4 regions of the Robertmurraya sp. FSL R5-0851 genome follow, and region 3 is predicted to be linked to each of the others. Evidence: a T-box and tRNA genes for the amino acid it is inferred to sense, from the RefSeq annotation. Region 3 holds a T-box; the other regions hold tRNA genes.

The links. The T-box of region 3 lies ahead of MKX65_RS17485 (valine--tRNA ligase). A T-box ahead of a tRNA ligase gene usually reads a tRNA of that ligase, here a tRNA-Val.
Region 1: it has a tRNA-Val gene. The T-box ahead of MKX65_RS17485 (valine--tRNA ligase) is inferred to sense a tRNA for this amino acid. The anticodon was not compared.
Region 2: it has a tRNA-Val gene. The T-box ahead of MKX65_RS17485 (valine--tRNA ligase) is inferred to sense a tRNA for this amino acid. The anticodon was not compared.
Region 4: it has a tRNA-Val gene. The T-box ahead of MKX65_RS17485 (valine--tRNA ligase) is inferred to sense a tRNA for this amino acid. The anticodon was not compared.

Annotation. Positions count from the first base shown of each region.
Region 1 is NZ_JBBOOE010000001.1:1,101,205-1,105,546, forward strand. Features, by position in the region: rRNA gene MKX65_RS05630 (23S ribosomal RNA) at 1-1,236, shown strand, start outside; rRNA gene rrf (5S ribosomal RNA) at 1,432-1,547, shown strand; tRNA gene MKX65_RS05640 (tRNA-Glu) at 1,556-1,630, shown strand; tRNA gene MKX65_RS05645 (tRNA-Val) at 1,747-1,819, shown strand; tRNA gene MKX65_RS05650 (tRNA-Thr) at 1,901-1,976, shown strand; tRNA gene MKX65_RS05655 (tRNA-Lys) at 1,985-2,060, shown strand; tRNA gene MKX65_RS05660 (tRNA-Leu) at 2,091-2,175, shown strand; tRNA gene MKX65_RS05665 (tRNA-Gly) at 2,209-2,283, shown strand; tRNA gene MKX65_RS05670 (tRNA-Leu) at 2,296-2,384, shown strand; tRNA gene MKX65_RS05675 (tRNA-Arg) at 2,493-2,569, shown strand; tRNA gene MKX65_RS05680 (tRNA-Ala) at 2,589-2,661, shown strand; tRNA gene MKX65_RS05685 (tRNA-Met) at 2,759-2,835, shown strand; tRNA gene MKX65_RS05690 (tRNA-Ser) at 2,853-2,945, shown strand; tRNA gene MKX65_RS05695 (tRNA-Asp) at 2,994-3,069, shown strand; tRNA gene MKX65_RS05700 (tRNA-Phe) at 3,345-3,417, shown strand; tRNA gene MKX65_RS05705 (tRNA-Trp) at 3,429-3,499, shown strand; tRNA gene MKX65_RS05710 (tRNA-His) at 3,512-3,587, shown strand; tRNA gene MKX65_RS05715 (tRNA-Gln) at 3,607-3,678, shown strand; tRNA gene MKX65_RS05720 (tRNA-Gly) at 3,807-3,880, shown strand; gene MKX65_RS05725 (hypothetical protein) at 4,001-4,129, opposite strand.
Region 2 is NZ_JBBOOE010000001.1:3,630,700-3,635,041, forward strand. Features, by position in the region: tRNA gene MKX65_RS18630 (tRNA-Glu) at 467-538, opposite strand; tRNA gene MKX65_RS18635 (tRNA-Ser) at 542-632, opposite strand; tRNA gene MKX65_RS18640 (tRNA-Asn) at 636-711, opposite strand; tRNA gene MKX65_RS18645 (tRNA-Ile) at 747-823, opposite strand; tRNA gene MKX65_RS18650 (tRNA-Gly) at 829-902, opposite strand; tRNA gene MKX65_RS18655 (tRNA-His) at 913-988, opposite strand; tRNA gene MKX65_RS18660 (tRNA-Phe) at 1,010-1,085, opposite strand; tRNA gene MKX65_RS18665 (tRNA-Asp) at 1,225-1,300, opposite strand; tRNA gene MKX65_RS18670 (tRNA-Met) at 1,338-1,411, opposite strand; tRNA gene MKX65_RS18675 (tRNA-Ser) at 1,428-1,520, opposite strand; tRNA gene MKX65_RS18680 (tRNA-Ile) at 1,533-1,609, opposite strand; tRNA gene MKX65_RS18685 (tRNA-Met) at 1,633-1,709, opposite strand; tRNA gene MKX65_RS18690 (tRNA-Ala) at 1,766-1,838, opposite strand; tRNA gene MKX65_RS18695 (tRNA-Pro) at 1,853-1,929, opposite strand; tRNA gene MKX65_RS18700 (tRNA-Arg) at 1,943-2,019, opposite strand; tRNA gene MKX65_RS18705 (tRNA-Leu) at 2,123-2,211, opposite strand; tRNA gene MKX65_RS18710 (tRNA-Gly) at 2,224-2,298, opposite strand; tRNA gene MKX65_RS18715 (tRNA-Leu) at 2,331-2,415, opposite strand; tRNA gene MKX65_RS18720 (tRNA-Lys) at 2,447-2,522, opposite strand; tRNA gene MKX65_RS18725 (tRNA-Thr) at 2,531-2,606, opposite strand; tRNA gene MKX65_RS18730 (tRNA-Val) at 2,677-2,752, opposite strand; rRNA gene rrf (5S ribosomal RNA) at 2,759-2,874, opposite strand; rRNA gene MKX65_RS18740 (23S ribosomal RNA) at 3,107-4,342, opposite strand, start outside.
Region 3 is NZ_JBBOOE010000001.1:3,384,335-3,388,676, reverse strand. Features, by position in the region: gene spoVID (stage VI sporulation protein D) at 1-668, shown strand, start outside; gene ysxE (spore coat protein YsxE) at 734-1,789, shown strand; gene MKX65_RS17490 (hypothetical protein) at 1,798-2,010, opposite strand; T-box leader at 2,171-2,405, shown strand; gene MKX65_RS17485 (valine--tRNA ligase) at 2,448-4,342, shown strand, end outside.
Region 4 is NZ_JBBOOE010000001.1:4,108,522-4,112,863, forward strand. Features, by position in the region: tRNA gene MKX65_RS21030 (tRNA-Cys) at 1-34, opposite strand, end outside; tRNA gene MKX65_RS21035 (tRNA-Gln) at 39-110, opposite strand; tRNA gene MKX65_RS21040 (tRNA-His) at 131-206, opposite strand; tRNA gene MKX65_RS21045 (tRNA-Tyr) at 212-295, opposite strand; tRNA gene MKX65_RS21050 (tRNA-Phe) at 326-401, opposite strand; tRNA gene MKX65_RS21055 (tRNA-Asp) at 441-516, opposite strand; tRNA gene MKX65_RS21060 (tRNA-Met) at 550-623, opposite strand; tRNA gene MKX65_RS21065 (tRNA-Ser) at 662-754, opposite strand; tRNA gene MKX65_RS21070 (tRNA-Met) at 762-838, opposite strand; tRNA gene MKX65_RS21075 (tRNA-Ala) at 926-998, opposite strand; tRNA gene MKX65_RS21080 (tRNA-Pro) at 1,013-1,089, opposite strand; tRNA gene MKX65_RS21085 (tRNA-Arg) at 1,103-1,179, opposite strand; tRNA gene MKX65_RS21090 (tRNA-Leu) at 1,240-1,328, opposite strand; tRNA gene MKX65_RS21095 (tRNA-Gly) at 1,341-1,415, opposite strand; tRNA gene MKX65_RS21100 (tRNA-Leu) at 1,439-1,523, opposite strand; tRNA gene MKX65_RS21105 (tRNA-Lys) at 1,569-1,644, opposite strand; tRNA gene MKX65_RS21110 (tRNA-Thr) at 1,654-1,729, opposite strand; tRNA gene MKX65_RS21115 (tRNA-Val) at 1,831-1,903, opposite strand; tRNA gene MKX65_RS21120 (tRNA-Glu) at 1,966-2,040, opposite strand; rRNA gene rrf (5S ribosomal RNA) at 2,086-2,201, opposite strand; rRNA gene MKX65_RS21130 (23S ribosomal RNA) at 2,275-4,342, opposite strand, start outside.

The sequences.
Region 1 (4,342 bases), 2.3 Mb from region 3:
AGAACTCTCGTTAAGGAACTCGGCAAAATGACCCCGTAACTTCGGGAGAAGGGGTGCTCTTCAGGGTGAATAGCCCAGAAGAGCCGCAGTGAATAGGCCCAGGCGACTGTTTAGCAAAAACACAGGTCTCTGCGAAGCCGCAAGGCGAAGTATAGGGGCTGACGCCTGCCCGGTGCTGGAAGGTTAAGAGGAGGGGTTAGCCTTAAAAGCGAAGCTCTGAATCGAAGCCCCAGTAAACGGCGGCCGTAACTATAACGGTCCTAAGGTAGCGAAATTCCTTGTCGGGTAAGTTCCGACCCGCACGAAAGGCGTAACGATCTGGGCACTGTCTCAACGAGAGACTCGGTGAAATTATAGTACCTGTGAAGATGCAGGTTACCCGCGACAGGACGGAAAGACCCCGTGGAGCTTTACTGTAGCCTGATATTGAATTTTGGTACAGCTTGTACAGGATAGGTAGGAGCCTGAGAAGCCGGAGCGCTAGCTTCGGTGGAGGCGTCGGTGGGATACTACTCTGGCTGTATTGAAATTCTAACCCTCACCCCTAAATCGGGGTGGGAGACAGTGTCAGGTGGGCAGTTTGACTGGGGCGGTCGCCTCCTAAAAAGTAACGGAGGCGCCCAAAGGTTCCCTCAGAATGGTTGGAAATCATTCGTAGAGTGTAAAGGCACAAGGGAGCTTGACTGCGAGACCTACAAGTCGAGCAGGGACGAAAGTCGGGCTTAGTGATCCGGTGGTTCCGCATGGAAGGGCCATCGCTCAACGGATAAAAGCTACCCCGGGGATAACAGGCTTATCTCCCCCAAGAGTCCACATCGACGGGGAGGTTTGGCACCTCGATGTCGGCTCATCGCATCCTGGGGCTGTAGTCGGTCCCAAGGGTTGGGCTGTTCGCCCATTAAAGCGGTACGCGAGCTGGGTTCAGAACGTCGTGAGACAGTTCGGTCCCTATCCGTCGTGGGCGTAGGAAATTTGAGAGGAGCTGTCCTTAGTACGAGAGGACCGGGATGGACGCACCGCTGGTGTACCAGTTGTCTTGCCAAAGGCATCGCTGGGTAGCTATGTGCGGAAGGGATAAGTGCTGAAAGCATCTAAGCATGAAGCCCCCCTCAAGATGAGATTTCCCATAGCGCAAGCTAGTAAAACCCCTGAAAGATGATCAGGTTGATAGGTCAGAGGTGGAAGCGCGGTGACGTGTGGAGCTGACTGATACTAATCGGTTGAGGACTTAATCTAAGATGCGGAAACGGCTTGGTCAGGGACGACAGGCATAAGATGAAGACTGAAAGAGGTCCTGACCTCTGGAAGGCTTTGGCTTATGACCCCGAGTCCCTAGCCGTTGGAGCTCGATTCCGCTTGGTGAACCCTCTGTATTTCTCCTTCTTCATTCATTATCTAGTTTTGAAGGAATGATTTTCTTCAATCATATAATCTAGTGGCGATAGCGAAAAGGTCACACCCGTTCCCATACCGAACACGGAAGTTAAGCTTTTCAGCGCCGATGGTAGTTGAGGGTTTCCCTCTGTCAGAGTAGGACGTCGCTAGGTTTAAAAATGGCCCCTTGGTCAAGCGGTTAAGACACCGCCCTTTCACGGCGGTAACACGGGTTCGAATCCCGTAGGGGTCACCAAGTTTTTTTACGAAGTGAAAATAACCAAGTTTTTTTACGAAGTGAAAATAACCAAGTTTTTTTACGAAGTGAAAATAACCAAGTTTTTTTACGAAGTGAAAATAACATTCCATTTCGGAGGATTAGCTCAGCTGGGAGAGCACCTGCCTTACAAGCAGGGGGTCGGCGGTTCGATCCCGTCATCCTCCATTAAGAATTTTTTCACGAAGTGAAAAATATTCATCCTTATATCACAAAGTGAAAATAACTTTCCATTATAATTTCTTCTATGCCGGCGTAGCTCAATTGGTAGAGCAACTGACTTGTAATCAGTAGGTTGGGGGTTCAAGTCCTCTCACCGGCACCACTTATACCGAGCCATTAGCTCAGTCGGTAGAGCATCTGACTTTTAATCAGAGGGTCGAAGGTTCGAGTCCTTCATGGCTCACCAAAGTTTTTTACTATAACTTTTTTTCACTATGCGGGTGTGGCGGAATTGGCAGACGCACTAGACTTAGGATCTAGCGCCGCAAGGCGTGGGGGTTCGACTCCCTTCACCCGCACCAATGTTTCTTTTATAGCCTATAAATTTTCCATATGCGGAAGTAGTTCAGTGGTAGAATACAACCTTGCCAAGGTTGGGGTCGCGGGTTCGAATCCCGTCTTCCGCTCCAAGAACTTCTTTTGCCGGGGTGGCGGAACTGGCAGACGCACAGGACTTAAAATCCTGCGGTAGGTGACTACCGTACCGGTTCGATTCCGGTCCTCGGCACCAATGCTTTTTACGAAGTAAAATAGCTTTCGTTAATACGAAGTAAAATATCCAACGATAAATTGCAAAGCAAAATAGGATTCAATAGATTATGAAGTAAATTTCTTATATGCGCCCGTAGCTCAATTGGATAGAGCGTCTGACTACGGATCAGAAGGTTATGGGTTCGACTCCTTTCGGGCGCGCCATTTCTATTAATATTTGTTTGGGGCCTTAGCTCAGCTGGGAGAGCGCCTGCCTTGCACGCAGGAGGTCAGCGGTTCGATCCCGCTAGGCTCCACTTAGATTTTTTCACGGAACGAAAGTGCAGTGAAAATAATCTTCATTAATTCACGGAACGAAAGTGCAGTGAATAAAATCTTCATTAAATTAACTTTGGCGGTGTAGCTCAGCTGGCTAGAGCGTACGGTTCATACCCGTGAGGTCGGGGGTTCGATCCCCTCCGCCGCTACCATAATAACTTATACTTTTGGAGGTATACCCAAGTCTGGCTGAAGGGATCGGTCTTGAAAACCGACAGGCGGGTCAAACCGCGCGGGGGTTCGAATCCCTCTACCTCCTCCATCTTTAAATAATATTTATTTTTCAAGTAAGACACTTGAAAAAAACTCTGGTCCCGTGGTGTAGCGGTTAACATGCCTGCCTGTCACGCAGGAGATCGCCGGTTCGATCCCGGTCGGGACCGCCATCTATACATAATTGAATAGTATTATGGCTCAGTAGCTCAGTCGGTAGAGCACGATGAATAAGCTACAAAGAAAAAACATCCAGCGTACCGATTGAAGATCGGGACGAAGGACGAAATAAGATTTTATCTAGGGTAATTATTAATAATCATGGCTCAGTAGCTCAGTCGGTAGAGCACGATGAGTAAGCTTCAAGGAATTAACATCCAGCGTACCGATTGAAAATCGGGACGAAGGACGAAATAAGATTTTATCTAGGGTAATTATTAATAATCATGGCTCAGTAGCTCAGTCGGTAGAGCAAAGGACTGAAAATCCTTGTGTCGGCGGTTCGATTCCGTCCTGAGCCATCTTTTTTTGAAGGGGTATAGTTTAAAGGTAGAACGAAGGTCTCCAAAACCTTTGGTGTGGGTTCAATTCCTACTACCCCTGTCAAATCACATGGCGGTTGTGGCGAAGTGGTTAACGCATCGGATTGTGGTTCCGACATTCGTGGGTTCGATTCCCATCAGTCGCCCCAATATTTACAATTTCTTCTTTGGGCTATAGCCAAGCGGTAAGGCAACGGACTTTGACTCCGTCATGCGTTGGTTCGAATCCAGCTAGCCCAGTACGAAAAGCGGAGCCGACTGTTTTGGTCCGACAAGCGCTGGAGGGGCACCTGCGGAAGTCATAAGACTTCAAAGGGGCACCGAAGCGACCTCGAGGACCAAGGAGGCGCAGCTGGACAATATAATATGCGGGTGTAGTTTAATGGTAAAACCTCAGCCTTCCAAGCTGATGTCGTGAGTTCGATTCTCATCACCCGCTCCATAAATACATATAACCTTGTTTCCAACACTAGAGTTGTTTCCAATGAAGCAGTCCTAGTGTTTTTTATTTTTTTAGATGTTATTCTCATAAAGAAAGGATAGATGCATAGCATCTATCCTTTTACCAATCTTGTGTATTTTCAAGTAAATGATCAATTTCAATTGTTGTGATGAATGAGAATCCCTCATCTTCAGTAAGGTCTCGAGTGGATTCTAACAATTCATCGATATCAGCTTTAATTAATCGCATAGTTATTTTCTCCTCTCGTGTATGTACGTTATTAAACATACCCTATTTCCTGGTCTACTAAACTTTTCGATGCGACGTTCTTCTTTATGGGGGTAAGAATAAAGAAATTATTAATTTGTTTCCCTTATCATGTTATGAATAAAATATGACCAAACTATTACTTAGCTATTAACAAATTAGGAAGAATCTCATTTTTAGTTGAAAAAAAGTTAT
Region 2 (4,342 bases), 250 kb from region 3:
TCGGTGTCACCTCAGTCTAATTGTAAAATAATTTCCAAATGGATAGAGCCACCTTTGTATGGGTATTTCCTTTTTTGGCTCCAAATAAGGAAAATAATTAAACTGAAAATTTAAATATTATTCATGCAACACTAGTGTAGAATAATATATTTAAGAGGATTTCTTTGTGTGAAAAGGTCATTTTTATGCTGAAAAATGAAAGGGTTTTCATTCATTTGTCGAAAATTGGAAACCTTAACAATTGGTTAGAGGACATTTAATAGAAGAGATAAATAAACCCTCTATTGATAGTAAATTGTCATCAATAGAGGGTTAGTAGAAGAGTTAAGAACAGATACCCTTGCACCTGGAAAAAGACGCAAAGAGGTATTCTTTAATATGGTTAGTTAATTACTTCTGATATCATTAACTAGTGAAGAACTTACCAAATAGAAAAAAACATTGAACAAATGTTCAATGTTTTTTATGACCCCTACGGGATTCGAACCCGTGTTACCGCCGTGAAAGGGCGGTGTCTTAACCGCTTGACCAAGGGGCCATATGGCGGAGAAGGAGGGATTTGAACCCTCGCGCCGGTTACCCGACCTACACCCTTAGCAGGGGCGCCTCTTCAGCCTCTTGAGTACTTCCCCATATGGCTCCACAGACAGGACTCGAACCTGTGACCGTTCGGTTAACAGCCGAATGCTCTACCAACTGAGCTACTGTGGAATATTGGTAAGTTTTTTAGGTAGTGCAAAAAGTTCTGGTGGGCCTAAATGGACTCGAACCATCGACCTCACGCTTATCAGGCGTGCGCTCTAACCAGCTGAGCTATAGGCCCTTAAATGGAGCGGGTGATGAGAATCGAACTCACGACATCAGCTTGGAAGGCTGAGGTTTTACCATTAAACTACACCCGCAAAAATATTATGGGGCGACTGATGGGAATTGAACCCACGAATGCCGGAACCACAATCCGGTGCGTTAACCACTTCGCCACAATCGCCATAATTATATTGAAAATAAATGGTGGCTCAGGACGGAATCGAACCGCCGACACAAGGATTTTCAGTCCTTTGCTCTACCAACTGAGCTACTGAGCCATACTTAAGATAATACCCTAGATAAAGTTATGTTTCGTCCTTCGTCCCGATTTTCAATCGGTACGCTGGCTGTTTTGCTTTGTAGCTTATTCATCGTGCTCTACCGACTGAGCTACTGAGCCAACTTTGAATTATTTAATGGCGGTCCCGACCGGGATCGAACCGGCGATCTCCTGCGTGACAGGCAGGCATGTTAACCGCTACACCACGGGACCAGAGTTTTTTCAAGTTTCCTTGAAAATAACTTTTTAATTGCGGGGACAGGATTTGAACCTGCGACCTTCGGGTTATGAGCCCGACGAGCTACCAGACTGCTCCACCCCGCGACGATATTAAATTATATGGAGGAGGTAGAGGGATTCGAACCCCCGCGCGGTTTGACCCGCCTGTCGGTTTTCAAGACCGATCCCTTCAGCCGGACTTGGGTATACCTCCAAATATCGTAAATGGTGGACCTTGTAGGACTCGAACCTACGACCGGACGGTTATGAGCCGTCTGCTCTAACCAGCTGAGCTAAAGGTCCAAGGATAACTAATTTAGTAATTTTGGTAGCGGCGGAGGGGATCGAACCCCCGACCTCACGGGTATGAACCGTACGCTCTAGCCAGCTGAGCTACACCGCCAAATTTAATTTAATGAAGATTTTTTCACTACACTACGTTTCGTGAAAAAATCTAAGTGGAGCCTAGCGGGATCGAACCGCTGACCTCCTGCGTGCAAGGCAGGCGCTCTCCCAGCTGAGCTAAGGCCCCATAATAAAGTTAGATGGTCGGGAAGACAGGATTCGAACCTGCGACCCCTTGGTCCCAAACCAAGTGCTCTACCAAGCTGAGCTACTCCCCGTTTAAATCTAATATGGCGCGCCCGAAAGGAGTCGAACCCATAACCTTCTGATCCGTAGTCAGACGCTCTATCCAATTGAGCTACGGGCGCATATTTTTCAATCAAATTGATAAAGATCGCTATTTTGCTTCGTAAAAAGCATTGGATATTTTACTTCGTAATATTGAAACCTATTTTGCTTTGCAAAAAGCTTTGGTGCCGAGGACCGGAATCGAACCGGTACGGTAGTCACCTACCGCAGGATTTTAAGTCCTGTGCGTCTGCCAGTTCCGCCACCCCGGCAAAAGAAGTTCTTGGAGCGGAAGACGGGATTTGAACCCGCGACCCCAACCTTGGCAAGGTTGTATTCTACCACTGAACTACTTCCGCAAATAATAAGTTGTTTTGCTAGAGAAAAACTTTGGTGCGGGTGAAGGGAGTCGAACCCCCACGCCTTGCGGCGCTAGATCCTAAGTCTAGTGCGTCTGCCAATTCCGCCACACCCGCATAAAGGAAAGTTATGTTACTTAATAATAAATGGTGAGCCATGAAGGACTCGAACCTTCGACCCTCTGATTAAAAGTCAGATGCTCTACCGACTGAGCTAATGGCTCGTACTAAATGGTGCCGGTGAGAGGACTTGAACCCCCAACCTACTGATTACAAGTCAGTTGCTCTACCAATTGAGCTACGCCGGCGAGAAATATTAAAATTTTCACTATGTGAATTTTTAAAGGATGACTATTTTTCACTACGTGAAAAAAGTGTTGGTGGAGGATGACGGGATCGAACCGCCGACCCCCTGCTTGTAAGGCAGGTGCTCTCCCAGCTGAGCTAATCCTCCATTAACGCCTGGCGACGTCCTACTCTCACAGAGGGAAACCCTCAACTACCATCGGCGCTGAAAAGCTTAACTTCCGTGTTCGGTATGGGAACGGGTGTGACCTTTTCGCTATCGCCACCAGACTATTTATGCGACACTATTTATTATAATAGTTTTTCACAATTTTTCAAGAGAAATTTTTAACCATTCTCTCAAAACTAGATAATGAATGAAGAAGAAAGAAATACGTTTCATCATTGTCCAGCTACAGCGCCTAGCCGCTCGAGGTCATAAGCCAAATCCCTCCAGAAGGCAGGCCTTCTTGCGTGATTCGTCTTATGCTTGTCGCGTCTGTTCAAGGCGCTTCCGCTTTTCTTGGTTAAGTCCTCGATCGATTAGTATCAGTCAGCTCCACACGTCGCCGCGCTTCCACCTCTGACCTATCAACCTGATCATCTTTCAGGGATCTTACTAGCTTGCGCTATGGGAAATCTCATCTTGAGGGGGGCTTCATGCTTAGATGCTTTCAGCACTTATCCCTTCCGCACATAGCTACCCAGCGATGCCTTTGGCAAGACAACTGGTACACCAGCGGTGCGTCCATCCCGGTCCTCTCGTACTAAGGACAGCTCCTCTCAAATTTCCTACGCCCACGACGGATAGGGACCGAACTGTCTCACGACGTTCTGAACCCAGCTCGCGTACCGCTTTAATGGGCGAACAGCCCAACCCTTGGGACCGACTACAGCCCCAGGATGCGATGAGCCGACATCGAGGTGCCAAACCTCCCCGTCGATGTGGACTCTTGGGGGAGATAAGCCTGTTATCCCCGGGGTAGCTTTTATCCGTTGAGCGATGGCCCTTCCATGCGGAACCACCGGATCACTAAGCCCGACTTTCGTCCCTGCTCGACTTGTAGGTCTCGCAGTCAAGCTCCCTTGTGCCTTTACACTCTACGAATGATTTCCAACCATTCTGAGGGAACCTTTGGGCGCCTCCGTTACTTTTTAGGAGGCGACCGCCCCAGTCAAACTGCCCACCTGACACTGTCTCCCACCCCGATCAGGGGTGAGGGTTAGAATTTCAATACAGCCAGAGTAGTATCCCACCGACGCCTCCACCGAAGCTAGCGCTCCGGCTTCTCAGGCTCCTACCTATCCTGTACAAGCTGTACCAAAATTCAATATCAGGCTACAGTAAAGCTCCACGGGGTCTTTCCGTCCTGTCGCGGGTAACCTGCATCTTCACAGGTACTATAATTTCACCGAGTCTCTCGTTGAGACAGTGCCCAGATCGTTACGCCTTTCGTGCGGGTCGGAACTTACCCGACAAGGAATTTCGCTACCTTAGGACCGTTATAGTTACGGCCGCCGTTTACTGGGGCTTCGATTCAGAGCTTCGCTTGCGCTAACCCCTCCTCTTAACCTTCCAGCACCGGGCAGGCGTCAGCCCCTATACTTCGCCTTGCGGCTTCGCAGAGACCTGTGTTTTTGCTAAACAGTCGCCTGGGCCTATTCACTGCGGCTCTTCTGGGCTATTCACCCTGAAGAGCACCCCTTCTCCCGAAGTTACGGGGTCATTTTGCCGAGTTCCTTAACGAGAGTTCTCTCG
Region 3 (4,342 bases):
AAGAATTTCAACTTGAGGTTGCAAACCGAGAAGCAACAGTTGATGAGATAGAAGACCATATTGAATGGTCACATGAGCAACGTACAGAAGAACAAGAGGAACCAATCATATTAGATCATGAGTATGAACCTTTCGCTGTGGAAGCGAGAAAATCAGCGGATGATACAGAGGAAAAAGTGGTTTCTATAAATAAGTCAACTGAATTATTTGAAGCTCCACAACTTCCTGTAAACGAAGCAAAGGAACCTGAAATTACTTTTTCAGCAGCTCGAAGTGAAGCACCCCAAGAGGTTGTTGAAGAAGTGGTGGAAGAGGCAGCAGAGGTTGAGCTTCAGCCTGTTCCAGAAGCCGAGATACAGCCACAAGTAGAAACCCAACCAGAAGTGGAAGAAGAATCTTCTTCTTCACCACCTCAGCCTAAGGTAAAGAAAAAGAAGTCTTCAAAAAAGGGAATGTCTTTAACTGAGTTTTTTGCTCGAAAAGAGGAGACGGAAGATTTAACAAAACTTCGTGTAGCCATCGTCCAAAGCGGAGAAACGATCGAACAATTAGCGTCACGTTACGAAGTACCTGTACAACAATTACTTAAGGTAAACCATCTTGAGTTAAATCAAGATATATACGAAGGGCAAGTTCTTTATATACCTATTCCTATTGCCCATAAATAGAAGAACAACCATTGGGCAGGTGAATACTCCTGCCCTTGTTGTTTTTATGGAAGGGTTGAGCCTCCTTGTCGAATATTAATTATTTGCAGCAAATGGAGCCGGTGTTAAAAAATTATGGAGTTAAGCCACACTTTATTGAGCGATTTGGGAAAATTTTTCGTATTTATAGTGATAAAGGAATTTTTGCTTTAAAAAAGATATCTCCTAAACATGGAACGGATTTTATTCGCCATATCCAATACTTATATCAGAAAGGCTACAATCGTATTGTTCCTGTTTATCCAACGGTTGATGGGCGCTATGCGGTTTTGCATAATCAAGAATTATATTACCTGATGCCTTGGTTGCCAAATGAAGAGAAAGAAAACAGAAATGAAAGAAATCAACAGCTTTTTCGGGAGCTAGCAAGGCTTCATACATTGTCCCTTCACGAAGTGACTATTGATCCTAAAGAAAAAGAAGAACATTATAGTACCATTTCTTCGCTTTGGGAAAAAGAAACGGAATTTATTGAAGGATATGTTGAGGCGTGTGAGGGGAAACAATATATGTCCCCTACCGAACTTTTGTTTTGCTTGTATTATAATAACATTCGGCTAGCGCTTACTTATTCCAAAAACAAGCTAAAAGAATGGTTTGAGCAAACAAAGGAAGAAACAAAAGCCAGGGCGGTCGTGGTTCATGGAAAGATCTCCTCTGAGCATTTTCTTTATGATGATAGAGGATATGGATATTTTACTAACCTCGAAGACAGTAGAGAAGGAGCGGCCATTCATGATATATTACCTTTCTTATCAAGACTGTTAAATACATTCCCAAAACATTGTGATGACTGCATAGACTGGTTATATGTGTATTTAAAGTACTTTCCATTAAAAGATGACGAAATACTTCTATTACTAAGTTATTTTGCCCATCCCGGTCCCATATTAAGGGTAGTGGAAGAGTATTATAAGTCAAAAGAAAGAAATGAAAGAAAGTTTGTTCAAAGACTACAGAAGCAATTTTGGTTATTAAAAAATTCTGAGTACGTCGTTACACGTATAGAGGAAATTGAAAGACAAAAAAAACAAGCTGCAGCGGCAGCCGCAGCTCAAAGTAACGAGGGAGCCCAAAGCTAATGGGCTCCCTATATAAATTCAAAGTGAAAAGCAATAGCAAGAGCAATGAGTATGGCTAGAAACAAAACATCAAATGTTGTTGGAAGAAAGATGGTTCGAATTCCTTGAAAGATACAAAAAGGGAGAATGAATTGTCTGCATACTCCTCTCACAGTCCTCAACCATGGTGGCAATGTATAAGGATTATACCTTCTTTTCACACCAATCCCTCCTAAGTTCATAATGTAAACCAAAAGAAGTTGTAAAAAAATGCTTCTTCCACTACTCTATGTATGGTAATAAAAAAATATGGGTATCCTTATTGACGTTAACGTACTTTTTTATGTAGTATATGGAGTATAAAATGAAGGCATATTTTTAGTCTTACATAAATCAATACAGAAATCTGCTTTGATAGGGAAGAGTAGATTGGTTACTCGCTTAAAGAGAGGAAAACTCGTGTCTGAAAAGTTTTCTAAGCGCTCCAATTGAAGGTCGCCCTTGAGCATCTTTTACGAACAGTTATGCTTTGTAGTGAAAGACGGGAAGTCCGTTATCTATTTTAAGAGCCAATCATGGTTTATTTATTGATTGGAAAAAAGGTGGTACCGCGAAGCAAACTCCATTCGTCCTTTTAGACGATTGGAGTTTTTTTGTATTAGCTTAGGAGGGAACATAAATGGAAACAAATGAATTAACCATGCCAACCAAATACGACCCAAATACGATTGAACGTGGTCGATACGAATGGTGGCTAAAGGGAGAATACTTTCAAGCGCTTAATGACCAAAAGAAAGAGCCATATACAATTGTTATTCCACCACCAAATGTAACCGGAAAGTTACATTTAGGGCATGCTTGGGATACCACTTTGCAGGATATTCTTACGAGAATGAAACGTATGCAAGGGTATGATGTATTGTGGTTACCAGGAATGGATCATGCGGGTATTGCCACACAAGCAAAGGTGGAAGAAAAGCTTCGTGCAGAAGGAAAGAGCCGATATGATCTTGGTCGTGAGACTTTTGTGGAAGAAACTTGGAAATGGAAAGAAGAGTATGCGAGTCATATTCGTGAGCAGTGGTCAAAGCTAGGTCTCGGTCTAGACTACAGTAGAGAGCGTTTTACGCTAGATGAAGGATTATCGAAAGCAGTAAGAGAGGTTTTCGTTTCATTATATAAAAAGGGACTTATCTATCGTGGAGAGTATATCATCAACTGGGATCCAGCTACGAAAACGGCACTTTCTGATATTGAAGTTATTTATAAGGATGTTCAAGGTGCTTTCTATCATATGAAGTATCCATTAAGTGATGGCTCAGGATTCATCGAAGTAGCAACTACGAGACCAGAAACCATGCTTGGAGACACAGCAGTTGCTGTACACCCTGAGGATGATAGATATAAGGACTTGATTGGAAAAACAGTTATATTGCCAATTGTTGGCCGTGAAATACCAATCGTTGGTGACGACTATGTAGATATGGAATTTGGTTCAGGAGCAGTTAAAATAACCCCGGCACATGACCCGAATGACTTTGAAATCGGAAATAGACATCATCTTGAACGTGTGCTTGTAATGAACGAAGACGGTACGATGAATGGAAATGCCGGTAAATATCAAGGGTTAGATCGATTTGAGTGTCGTAAGCAAATCGTTAAAGACCTACAAGCAGATGACGTATTATTCAAAATTGAAGAGCATATGCACTCGGTTGGGCACTCAGAAAGAAGTGGTGCAGTAGTTGAACCATATTTATCAACACAGTGGTTTGTTAAAATGCAACCTCTAGCTGATGAAGCAATTGCTCTACAAAAGAAAGATGAAAAAGTGAATTTTGTTCCTGACCGATTTGAGAACACGTACCTTCGCTGGATGGAAAATATTCGTGACTGGTGTATTTCTCGTCAGCTTTGGTGGGGCCACCGTATTCCAGCGTGGTATCACAAACAAACTGGAGAGGTACATGTTGATCATGAGCCTCCTGCAGATATTGAAAACTGGGAACAGGATAAGGATGTATTAGATACATGGTTTAGTTCTGCTCTTTGGCCGTTTTCGACGATGGGCTGGCCAGATATCGAATCAAGTGATTATAAGCGTTACTACCCAACCGATTGTCTTGTAACTGGTTACGATATCATCTTTTTCTGGGTTTCAAGAATGATCTTCCAAGGCTTGGAATTCACAGGACAACGTCCATTTAAAGATGTTCTTATCCACGGACTTGTTCGAGATGCTGAAGGGCGCAAAATGAGTAAGTCACTTGGCAACGGTGTTGATCCGATGGAAGTAATTGATAAGTATGGCGCAGATTCATTACGTTATTTCTTATCAACAGGAAGCTCTCCGGGACAAGATTTACGTTATAGCACGGAAAAGGTAGAAGCTACTTGGAACTTTGCTAATAAAATCTGGAATGCCTCACGCTTCGCATTAATGAATATGGACGGATTAACGTATGAACAAATTGACTTGAGTGGTGAAAAGTCTGTAGCAGATAAATGGATTTTGACAAGATTAAATGAAACCATTGAAACGGTAACAAGACTATCCGATCGATATGAGTTTGG
Region 4 (4,342 bases), 720 kb from region 3:
GCAGACCTCTGCCTTACCACTTGGCTATGCTGCCATAACTGGGCTAGCTGGATTCGAACCAACGCATGACGGAGTCAAAGTCCGTTGCCTTACCGCTTGGCTATAGCCCAATGAAAAAATTTATAAATAATGGGGCGACTGATGGGAATCGAACCCACGAATGTCGGAACCACAATCCGATGCGTTAACCACTTCGCCACAACCGCCATAATGGTGGAGGGGGACGGATTCGAACCGCCGAACCCAAGGGAGCGGATTTACAGTCCGCCGCGTTTAGCCACTTCGCTACCCCTCCATATAAAAATGATAAGAACATTAATAAGAATGGTGGCTCAGGACGGAATCGAACCGCCGACACAAGGATTTTCAGTCCTTTGCTCTACCGACTGAGCTACTGAGCCACATTTATTATAGTACCCTAGATAATGAGGCACTTAAAATGGCGGTCCCGACCGGGATCGAACCGGCGATCTCCTGCGTGACAGGCAGGCATGTTAACCGCTACACCACGGGACCAGAAATTTTTCAAATTTATTTGAAAAATTTAGATTGCGGGGACAGGATTTGAACCTGCGACCTTCGGGTTATGAGCCCGACGAGCTACCAGACTGCTCCACCCCGCGATAATATTATAAGAAAAAGCTGTATTGCATTTAAAAAATGGAGGAGGTAGAGGGATTCGAACCCCCGCGCGGTTTGACCCGCCTGTCGGTTTTCAAGACCGATCCCTTCAGCCGGACTTGGGTATACCTCCGTATCTTTGGTAGCGGCGGAGGGGATCGAACCCCCGACCTCACGGGTATGAACCGTACGCTCTAGCCAGCTGAGCTACACCGCCAAAGTAATTCATTGAATTTTTAAAACACATGTTCTGGAATTAATGAAGATTATTTTCACTACACTACGTTCCGTGAAAAAATCTAAGTGGAGCCTAGCGGGATCGAACCGCTGACCTCCTGCGTGCAAGGCAGGCGCTCTCCCAGCTGAGCTAAGGCCCCATAATAAAGTTAGATGGTCGGGAAGACAGGATTCGAACCTGCGACCCCTTGGTCCCAAACCAAGTGCTCTACCAAGCTGAGCTACTCCCCGATTAAAACTAATATGGCGCGCCCGAAAGGAGTCGAACCCATAACCTTCTGATCCGTAGTCAGACGCTCTATCCAATTGAGCTACGGGCGCATTATTTTTCACTTTGATATCAAAGTGATAAGGATAACTATTTTGCTTTGCAAAAAGCTTTGGTGCCGAGGACCGGAATCGAACCGGTACGGTAGTCACCTACCGCAGGATTTTAAGTCCTGTGCGTCTGCCAGTTCCGCCACCCCGGCAAAAGAAATTCTTGGAGCGGAAGACGGGATTCGAACCCGCGACCCCAACCTTGGCAAGGTTGTATTCTACCACTGAACTACTTCCGCAATGCGAAAATTGTATAAAACATTGGTGCGGGTGAAGGGAGTCGAACCCCCACGCCTTGCGGCGCTAGATCCTAAGTCTAGTGCGTCTGCCAATTCCGCCACACCCGCGTAATGATAATTAATGAAAAGTTATTTTGCTGAAGCAAAAAAATTTGGTGAGCCATGAAGGACTCGAACCTTCGACCCTCTGATTAAAAGTCAGATGCTCTACCGACTGAGCTAATGGCTCGGTATAAAGTGGTGCCGGTGAGAGGACTTGAACCCCCAACCTACTGATTACAAGTCAGTTGCTCTACCAATTGAGCTACGCCGGCTTATTAAGAAGACTATATTTCACTTTCGTGACTTTGGGATGAATATTTTTCACTTCGTGACTTAAGGATGAATATTTTTCACTTCGTGAAAAAATTCTTAATGGAGGATGACGGGATCGAACCGCCGACCCCCTGCTTGTAAGGCAGGTGCTCTCCCAGCTGAGCTAATCCTCCGAAATAGAAAGTTATTTTCACTTCATGAAAAAACTTGGTTATTTTTACTTCGTAAAAAAACTTGGTGACCCCTACGGGATTCGAACCCGTGTTACCGCCGTGAAAGGGCGGTGTCTTAACCGCTTGACCAAGGGGCCTAAATTATATATTTTAGACAAAAATAATAGTCCCAATAGGGACAAGCCTGGCGACGTCCTACTCTCACAGACGGAAACCCTCAACTACCATTGGCGCTGAAAAGCTTAACTTCCGTGTTCGGTATGGGAACGGGTGTGACCTTTTCGCTATCGCCACCAGACTATAAAGTTTGAAGGTTGTTCCTTCAAAACTAGATAAAGAGTCAAAGTCAAAAGAATGAGTATCATCTAAATTTGGTTAAGTCCTCGATCGATTAGTATCAGTCAGCTCCACACGTCGCCGCGCTTCCACCTCTGACCTATCAACCTGATCATCTTTCAGGGATCTTACTAGCTTGCGCTATGGGAAATCTCATCTTGAGGGGGGCTTCATGCTTAGATGCTTTCAGCACTTATCCCTTCCGCACATAGCTACCCAGCGATGCCTTTGGCAAGACAACTGGTACACCAGCGGTGCGTCCATCCCGGTCCTCTCGTACTAAGGACAGCTCCTCTCAAATTTCCTACGCCCACGACGGATAGGGACCGAACTGTCTCACGACGTTCTGAACCCAGCTCGCGTACCGCTTTAATGGGCGAACAGCCCAACCCTTGGGACCGACTACAGCCCCAGGATGCGATGAGCCGACATCGAGGTGCCAAACCTCCCCGTCGATGTGGACTCTTGGGGGAGATAAGCCTGTTATCCCCGGGGTAGCTTTTATCCGTTGAGCGATGGCCCTTCCATGCGGAACCACCGGATCACTAAGCCCGACTTTCGTCCCTGCTCGACTTGTAGGTCTCGCAGTCAAGCTCCCTTGTGCCTTTACACTCTACGAATGATTTCCAACCATTCTGAGGGAACCTTTGGGCGCCTCCGTTACTTTTTAGGAGGCGACCGCCCCAGTCAAACTGCCCACCTGACACTGTCTCCCACCCCGATTTAGGGGTGAGGGTTAGAATTTCAATACAGCCAGAGTAGTATCCCACCGACGCCTCCACCGAAGCTAGCGCTCCGGCTTCTCAGGCTCCTACCTATCCTGTACAAGCTGTACCAAAATTCAATATCAGGCTACAGTAAAGCTCCACGGGGTCTTTCCGTCCTGTCGCGGGTAACCTGCATCTTCACAGGTACTATAATTTCACCGAGTCTCTCGTTGAGACAGTGCCCAGATCGTTACGCCTTTCGTGCGGGTCGGAACTTACCCGACAAGGAATTTCGCTACCTTAGGACCGTTATAGTTACGGCCGCCGTTTACTGGGGCTTCGATTCAGAGCTTCGCTTTTAAGGCTAACCCCTCCTCTTAACCTTCCAGCACCGGGCAGGCGTCAGCCCCTATACTTCGCCTTGCGGCTTCGCAGAGACCTGTGTTTTTGCTAAACAGTCGCCTGGGCCTATTCACTGCGGCTCTTCTGGGCTATTCACCCTGAAGAGCACCCCTTCTCCCGAAGTTACGGGGTCATTTTGCCGAGTTCCTTAACGAGAGTTCTCTCGCTCACCTTAGGATTCTCTCCTCGCCTACCTGTGTCGGTTTGCGGTACGGGCACCTGTTACCTCGCTAGAGGCTTTTCTTGGCAGTGTGGAATCAGGAACTTCGGTACTATATTTCCCTCGCCATCACAGCTCAGCCTATTGCAAGTGGGATTTGCCTCACTTGCAGCCTAACTGCTTGGACGCGCATATCCAACAGCGCGCTTACCCTATCCTCCTGCGTCCCCCCATCACTCAAACGGTAATTTGGTGGTACAGGAATATCAACCTGTTGTCCATCGCCTACGCCTTTCGGCCTCGGCTTAGGTCCCGACTAACCCTGAGCGGACGAGCCTTCCTCAGGAAACCTTAGGCATTCGGTGGATGGGATTCTCACCCATCTTTCGCTACTCATACCGGCATTCTCACTTCTAAGCGCTCCACCAGTCCTTACGGTCTAGCTTCAACGCCCTTAGAACGCTCTCCTACCACTGACATCTAAGATGTCAATCCACAGCTTCGGTGATACGTTTAGCCCCGTTACATTTTCGGCGCGGAGTCACTCGACCAGTGAGCTATTACGCACTCTTTAAATGGTGGCTGCTTCTAAGCCAACATCCTGGTTGTCTAAGCAACTCCACATCCTTTGCCACTTAACGTATACTTTGGGACCTTAGCTGGTGGTCTGGGCTGTTTCCCTTTCGACTACGGATCTTATCACTCGCAGTCTGACTCCCATGGATAAGTCTTTGGCATTCGGAGTTTGTCTGAATTCGGTAACCCGATGAGGGCCCCTAGTCCAAACAGTGCTCTACCTCCAAGACTCTTACTACATGAGGCTAGCCCTAAAGC